Regions from separate parts of the Micromonospora sp. NPDC047753 genome, predicted to be linked through region 1. Evidence: riboswitches for the same ligand, from Rfam matches in the RefSeq annotation. Region 1 holds a riboswitch; the other holds the start of a gene.
What was found. Region 1 has a riboswitch for thiamine pyrophosphate ahead of ABZ749_RS10720 (ECF transporter S component). Riboswitches for the same ligand answer to the same signal wherever they lie in the genome.

Region 1 (3,974 bases):
GGCGACCCGCAACTCCTGCAGCAGGTCGGCGAAGTTGCGCTGCCAGCGCTGCTTCTCGGTCTCCTTGGACACGCGCTACCTCCGGTGAGACGCTACTGCCGGCGGTCCCGCCCGCCGGCAGCAACGCCAATGCCCCACCCGGCCGAGCGCGAAACAAGTTCACGACACCTGCCGTTCATCTCGGCGACGCACGTCGGCCGCCGTCGGCGTCAGGACCCGCGTCGGATCCGGCCCGCGTAGCGCGCTTCCAGCTCGTTGTTGTGCGCGTCGCCGTCCGGGATGTTCGCCGACAGGTAGACCGGGGGCCGCTCCCCCGCCGCCAGCAACCGCGCCACCACCTCCACTGTCACCTGCTGCGCCAGCAGCGCCGCGGTGATCGAGGAGACCGCGCCGACCGCGCCACCGCCCGGCAGGGGCAGCGTCGCGTCGCCGTACGGCGCGCCGTTGTCGAGCACCACGTCGGCGAGGTCGCTCAGCTTGCGACCGGACGGGTGCCGGGAGGCCATCTGGCCGGAGTGCCGCGCCGAGGTGATCGCCACCAGCCCGTGGCCGTGCTCCTTCACCAGCGTGGCGAACTCCACCATCGCGCCGTTGACGCCGGAGTTCGAGGCGAGCACGAAGACATCGGTGGGGCGCACCGGGGCCAGCTCGTAGAGGCGGTGCGCGACGGCCGGGTCCCGTTCCAGCAGCGGACCCAGCCGGTCGGCCGGTTCGCCGCCGAGCAGCACCAGGTCGCGTAGCGCGATCCGGTTGGTCGGCACCAGACCGCCCGCCCGTCCGGCGATCTCCATGGCGAGGGCCTCCGAGTGCCCGGTGCCGAACGCGTGCACCACGCCGTCGGCTCGGACGGCCTCGGCGATCAGGTCGGCGGCCCGCCCCACCGCCTCCCGCTGACTGGCGGCCACCCGGCCGATCGTCTCGGTCACCACGGCCAGGTAGTCCTCGGCACTCACCGTCATACGTCCTCCGTCGTTCGATTGCGGGCCAGCAGCCCGTTGGTGTCCACTGCTGCTCAGGCCGTCCCGCGCTCAGGCCGTCCCGCCGGCTCGGGCCAGGATCGCCTCGGCGAGCGGGGCCGGCGCCGCGTCCGGGATCCAGTGACTCACCCCGGGCAGCTGCACGAAGCGGTAGTCGCCGGTGACGTTCTCCGCGCACGCCTCGGCGGCGGTCCGGCCGATGGCGACGTCCCGGTCACTCCAGACGTACGTGGTGGGCACCGCGACCGGGCCGACGCCGGCCAGGTCGGCGCGGGACATCGCCCGGTACCAGTTCAACGCGGCCGTCAGCGCACCCGGCTCACGCATCGGGTCGGCGTACCGGTTCACCCGGGACGTGTCGCCCACCCCGCCGAGCATCTTGCGCAGCGCGGTGGCGTGCCACGCCAGCAGGACCTTCTCCGCCTTGTCCGGCTTACGGAACAGGGCGATGTACGACGAGCGGGCCTTCTGTTGGGCGTCGGTGCTCAGGGCGTGCGCCATGGCCGCCGGATGCGGTACGGACACGGCGGTCAGCGTGTGGACCCGCTCGGGATGCCGGGCGGCAACCGCCCAGGCCACGATCGCACCCCAGTCGTGGCCGACCAGGTGCACGGCGTCCAGCCCGAGCGCGTCGAGCACCGCCACCACGTCGGTGACGAGTTCCGGAATCCGGTAGTCGGCCACCACCGTGGGCCGGGCGCCGGGTGAGTAACCGCGCTGGTCCAGCGCGTACGTGCGCAGCCCGCCCGCGTGCAGCGCCGGCACCACGTCGTCCCACTCGCCGCTGTGCTGGGGGAAACCGTGCAGCAGCAGGACGGGTACGCCGTCCGTCGGACCGCCGACGGTCACCTCGAACGTGAAGCCTCGCGCGTCAACCCGCATGATCGGAAGCGTACCCAGACGACGGTCGGCCGCTCGCTCCCGCAGGTCAGGCGGATGCCCTGCTGGGCCCGCGCCCCTGGTCGGTGTTAGCGTCAGCGAGACAACTTCATATCCGACAGGGGAGCGCACAGCGCTGAGAGTGCGGGCACGCCCGCAGACCCTCGAACCTGATCTGGGTAATGCCAGCGCAGGGAGTTCGGTCGACCTCCAGCCGCGCCGCAGTCCGGTGCCACCGGACGCGGCGTGCGTCTTCTCCTGGTTCGCACTCACGAACTGGGAGCAACACATGACATCCACCACTGACACACACCGTTGGCGCACCATCGACATCGTGGTCGCCTCGGTGATCGCGGTCGCCTTCGGCGTCATCTTCTGGGCCTGGGGCCTGGTCTGGAGCGCCACCGAGGGCGCGTTCGCCTTCTTCCCGCCGGCGCAGACGCTGCTCTACGGCGTCTGGCTGATGCCGGCGGTGATCGGTGGGCTGGTCATCCGCAAGCCCGGCGCCGCGCTCTACTGCGAGACCGTGGCCGCGGTCCTGTCCGCGCTGCTGGGCAGCCAGTGGGCCGGCACTGTCATTCCGCAGGGCATCGTGCAGGGCATCGGCGCCGAGCTGGCCTTCGCCGCCTTCCGGTACCGGTCGTTCCGCCTGCCGACCGCGGTGTTCGCGGGCGCGCTGACCGGCCTCAGCGCCGCGCTGTTCGACTTCTTCGTCTGGAACGTCGACTACGCGCTGACTGACTACCGCATCCCGTACGCGCTGCTCACCATCGTCAGCGCCACAGTGATCGCCGGCCTGGGCGGTTGGCTGCTGACGAACGCCCTGGCCAACACCGGCGTCCTGGACCGCTTCCCGGCAGGCCGAAACCGAGCCCTGATCTAAACCCCACCAACTCGCGTCGATCATGAGGTTGACGGGCGGATGGATCTCCACAACCACCGTCAACCTCATGATCGACCGTGCAGGGTGGAGCGGGGGCGCGCGGCTGGAGGGGGTGGTTCGGTGGGCGGGGTACTGCTGCGGGGGTTCGGGTGGCGCCACGCTGGCCGGCGCGCCTGGGCCGTGCGGGGAGTTGACCTGCGGGTTGAGGCTGGGGAACGGGTTCTGCTTCTCGGGCCCTCCGGGGCCGGCAAGAGCACCTTGCTCAGCGCCCTGGCGGGACTGCTGCCCGAGGACTCCGGCGAGCAGGAGGGCACCGTCGAGATCGACGGGCTCGACCCCCGCAAGGGGCGGGAACGGGTCGGCATCGTCTTCCAGGACCCGGAGACCCAACTGGTGATGGCGCGCTGCGGCGACGACGTCGCGTTCGGGCTGGAGAACCGGGGAGTACCAGCCGACGAGATCTGGCCCCGGGTGGACGAGGCCCTGCACCGGGTCGGCTTCCCGTACTCCCGGGACCGCCACACCGCCGCGCTCTCCGGCGGCGAGCAGCAACGCCTCGCCCTGGCCGGCGCGCTGGCCCTGCGCCCCGCCCTGCTGCTGCTCGACGAGCCGACGGCCAACCTCGACCCGGCCGGGGCCGAGCTGGTCCGGCACGCGGTGACCGGCGCGCTGGACGCCGACACCACGCTGATCCTGGTCGAGCACCGGGTCGCCGAGGCACTGCCGCTTGTCGACCGGGTGGTCGTCCTGGAACCGGGTGGCGGCGTCCGCGCGGACGGCCCGCCCGAGGCGGTCTTCGCCGCCCACGGCGCCGCCCTGGCCGCCGAGGGGGTCTGGGTGCCCGGTCACCCCATCGCGCCCCGACCGGCCACCGCCAGCCCCGGGGAGCTGTTGCTCACCGCCGACCGGCTCGGCCTGCCGCCCCGGCTGGGCCCCACCGACCTGGCGGTACGCGCCGGTGAAGCACTCGCCGTACGCGGACCGAACGGTGCCGGCAAGTCCACCCTGGCGTTGCTGCTCGGCGGTCTGCTCAGGCCGGGCAGCGGTCACGTCACCGCGACCGCCGAGTTGGCCGGTGCGGACCACCGCACTCCCCCGCACCGGTGGCGGGCACCCGCGCTGGCCCGACGCATCGGGTCGGTCTTTCAGGACCCGGAGCACCAGTTCGTCACCAGCACCGTCTTCGACGAACTGGCGCTGGGCCCGCGCCGCACCGGTCAACCCGAAGCTGCCGT
Region 2 (3,974 bases), on a different contig from region 1:
CCAGGCGTAGGTGAGCGTGCCACCGTCCGGGTCCCGGGAGCCGGCGCTGGAGAACGTGACGGCCAACGGCGCCGGACCCGAGGTCGGGTTGGCGGACGCCGCCGCGATGGGCGCACGGTCACCGGCGGTGTAGTCGATCCGGTAGACGCCGGAGTTGTCGTTGTTGCCACCGAAGCCGCTGCCCCACTCGATCAGGTACAGCGCGCCGTCCGGGCCGAACTCGAAGTCCATCGGCCGGATCATGCTCATGCCGGTGAGCAACTGGTTGATGTCCACCAACGACTTGCCGTCGGGGGTCACCTGCATGGTGTACATCTTGTTCTGGTTCCACTCGCCGAGCAGAGCCTTGCCGTCGTAGTACGCCGGCCACTTGCGGTTCGAGTTCAGGTCGGCGTCGTAACGGTAGACCGGGCCACCCATCGGGGCGCCGCCGCCGCCGATCTCCGGGTAGCGCGCGTCACCGGCGTACCCGTAGTCGACGGTCGCCGGGACCACCGGCGGGAGGTTGGTCAGGCCGGTGTTGTTCGGCGAGTTGTTGACCGGTGCGGCGCAGTCGAACTTCGGGCCGCTCGGACCGGACGGGAACGTGTAGTCGTTGTACGCCTCGTTCGTGCCCGTGCAGTACGGCCAGCCGTAGTTGCCCGGGGTGACGATGTTCCACTCGACCAGACCGCGGGGGCCACGGTTCGGGTTGTCGGTGTTGGCGTCCGGCCCGTAGTCGCCGACGTACAGCGTGTTGGTCTTCGGGTCGGTGCCGATCCGGAACGGGTTGCGGAAGCCCATCGCGTAGATCTCGGGACGGGTCTTCTCGGTGCCCGCCGGGAAGAGGTTGCCCGTCGGGACCGTGTACGTGCCGTCGTCCTCCGGGTGGATCCGGATCACCTTGCCGCGCAGGTCGTTGGTGTTCGCGGAGGTGCGCTGCGCGTCGTAGTCCTGGCGGCCCGCCCGCTCGTCGAGCGGCGAGTACGAGTTCGACTCGAACGGGTTGGTGTTGTCACCGGTGGCCAGGTAGAGGTTGCCGTCGCCGTCGAAGGTCATGCTGCCGCCGGCGTGGCAGCAGGTGTTGCGCTGGGTGTCGACCCGGAGCACCTGCTTCTCGCTGGCCAGGCTGATGGTGTCGCCGGTGACCGTGAAGCGGGACAGCAGGTTGCGGGTGACCCCGTCGTTCGGGGCGTAGTACAGGTACACCCAGTTGTTAGTGGCGAAGTCCGGGTCGAGCCGGATGCCGATGAGGCCGTCCTCGTTGCCGGTGAAGACGTCCAGGTCGACGGCGGTGACGGTGTTGCCGGTGTCCGGCTTCACGATCTGCACGCGACCGTCACGCTCGATGTAGAAGACCCGCCCGTCGGGGGCGATGTCCAGCTCCATCGGGTTGCTGGTGTTGCTGTCCAGCGTGACCTTCTCGAAGTTCGAGGTCTTCGAGGCGCCGCAGTCGGCGTTCTCGACGCCGGCCGCGGTGCGGATGCCGCCGAGCAGGTGGGACAGGAACTCGGGCTCGGCGTACGACTCCCGGGTGTGCCCCAAACCGGTGTACCAGGAGCGGCCACCGTCGTAGTCCTGACACCAGGCGACCGGGTGGTCCGCACCCATCGCACCGGCGCCGGGGGTGTAGCTCTTCTCGTCCAGGCTGGCCAGCACGTGCACGTCCGGCCGGGGGTTGCTCTGGTAGTTGTACCACTCGTCGAACCGGGACCACCGGTCCGGCAACCCGGCCGTGGACGGGTGGGCGTGGTCCTCCACCTTGACGGTGGCCGTCTGGTTCTGCGGGTGGTTGGCGAAGTACGCGCCGACCAGGTCGCCGTACCAGGCCCAGCTGTACTCGGTGTCCGACGCGGCGTGGATGCCGACGTAGCCGCCGCCGGCCTTCACGTAGCGCTCGAACGCCGCCTGCTGGTCGGCGTTGAGCACGTCACCGGTGGTGGAGAGCCAGATCACCGCCTTGTACTTCGCCAGGTTGGCGTCGTTGAATGCTGCGCCGTCCTCGGAGTTGTCCACTGTGAATCCGTTGGCGGCGCCGAGCTGCTGGATGGCGGCGATGCCGGTGGGGATCGAGTCGTGCCGGAAGCCGGCGGTCTTGGAGAAGATCAGGACGGAGAAGGGATCGGCCGCGGCCTTTGGCGCCTTCGGCACCACCTGGCTGACCGGGGCTGCGGCTTTCGCATCCCGTGGGGGAACCTGGGCGGCCGCCTGCGCGGGCGCGCCGAACAGGGTGGTCGAGGCCATGGCCAGGGAGATCAGGGTTGCGGTGATTGGTACGCGGGCACGACGAGAACGGGACACGCCGCCTCCTGTGTCGTAGTGACAGAGCTCGCGGGAGTCGGCTCGCCGAAGGCCGTCCCTGATGGAGCCGGTGGTCACACCGTGCCAAGGTGCCCCCACCGACATTTTGTCGAATCGCTGAACAAATTAATTCGGCTGGCTCGATGTCGGGCAAGATGCGGACGGGTAACGGTTCTGCAACGGGGGGCGACATTCCGAACAGGACCGTATGAAGTGCCCCATTGGATCTCACTCGTTTTGACGCGCCGGCCCGGCCGGCCACCGCCGACCCCGCGCCTTGGCAGGCCGACGGATCTGTCGTACGGTGACACGCAAGTAACCCACGGGAGCCCGGTGTACCGGGCTGAGAGGGGGGCTGACAGCCCCCGACCGTCGAACCTGATCCGGATAATGCCGGCGCAGGGAGGAGCGTTGCCGTGCCGTCCCTGGGGCGATTGCATCTCATCACCGACACCCGACCCGGTCGCGACCCACTCGCCGTGGTCCGCGCCGCCCTCACCGTGGCCCATGCCGACCTGGTGGTGCAGGTGCGGGTCGAGGATTCCGCCACCGACCGCGAGGCGTACGAGCTGACCGGGCGGGTGTTGGCGCTCTGCGCGCCGTACCGGGCGACCTGCCTGGTCAACGACCGGTTGCACGTGGCGCTGGCGTTCGGCGCGGCAGGTGGGCACGTCGGCGCCGACGACCTGCCGGTCGCCGCCGCCCGCCGGGTGCTCGGCCCCACCGGTGTGCTGGGCGCCACCGCTCGCGCACCGGGCCCGGCGGCCGAGGCCGTCGCGGCGGGCGCCAGTTACCTGGGCGTCGGTCCGTGTCACGCCACCAGCACCAAGACCGGCCTGCCGGACCCCATCGGGCCCGCCGGAGTACGCGCCGTCGTCGACGCCGTCGACGTTCCGGTCATCGCGATCGGCGGAGTGACCGCGGCCCGGGTGCCGGCCCTGCGGGCCGCCGGGGCGTACGGGGTGGCGGTGGTCGGCGCCGTTTCCTCCGCCGCCGACCCGGCACGGGCAACCGCCGAGCTGATCGAGGCCCTGACGTGCTGACCGGCCGGTCCCCGTCACCGCCGTCGAGCGACCGGGTCCGGCCGGACGTGGCAGTGGTGGGGGCGGGGCCGATCGGGCTGGCCATCGCCTGGCGTTGCGCCGCTCGCGGGCTGCGGGTGGTGGTGCACGACCCGGTGCCCGGTTCGGGGGCGTCGGCGGTGGCCGCCGGCATGCTCTCCCCGGTCGCCGAGGCGTACTTCGGTGAGCGGCAGCTGACCGGGTTGCTCTTGGCATCCGCTGCCCGCTGGCCGGGGTTCGCCGCCGAGTTGACCGAGACGACCGGGGTCGAGATCGGCTATCGGACCGAGGGCACCCTGATGGTCGGGCTCACCGGCGACGACCTGGCCGAGGCGCGCCGGCTGTGGGCGTACCAGCAGGGGTTGGGCCTGCCCGTGACGCCGCTGCGCCCCAGCGAGCTGCGCGACAGTGAACCGGCGCTCGCCCCACGGGTGCGCGGTGGCGCGCTCGCGCCCACCGACCATCAGGTCGACCCCCGGCTGCTGGTGCCGGCGCTGCGCACGGCCGCGCAGCGGGCCGGCGCGGTGCTCGTGCCGCAGCAGGTCCGGGAACTGTCCGATGTGGACGCGACGGTCACCGTTGTCGCCGCCGGCTGCGGGGCCACAGCGCTCACCGGCCTGCCCGTGCGGCCGG

Region 2: another riboswitch for thiamine pyrophosphate. It lies ahead of thiE (thiamine phosphate synthase); the one in region 1 lies ahead of ABZ749_RS10720 (ECF transporter S component).

Annotation. Positions count from the first base shown of each region.
Region 1 is NZ_JBEYSL010000089.1:1,411-5,384, reverse strand. Features, by position in the region: gene ABZ749_RS10735 (DUF6328 family protein) at 1-72, opposite strand, end outside; gene ABZ749_RS10730 (SIS domain-containing protein) at 210-959, opposite strand; gene ABZ749_RS10725 (alpha/beta fold hydrolase) at 1,029-1,859, opposite strand; TPP riboswitch at 1,967-2,071, shown strand; gene ABZ749_RS10720 (ECF transporter S component) at 2,146-2,739, shown strand; gene ABZ749_RS10715 (ABC transporter ATP-binding protein) at 2,860-3,974, shown strand, end outside.
Region 2 is NZ_JBEYSL010000027.1:10,569-14,542, forward strand. Features, by position in the region: gene ABZ749_RS04345 (ThuA domain-containing protein) at 1-2,280, opposite strand, end outside; TPP riboswitch at 2,593-2,702, shown strand; gene thiE (thiamine phosphate synthase) at 2,697-3,323, shown strand; gene thiO (glycine oxidase ThiO) at 3,320-3,974, shown strand, end outside.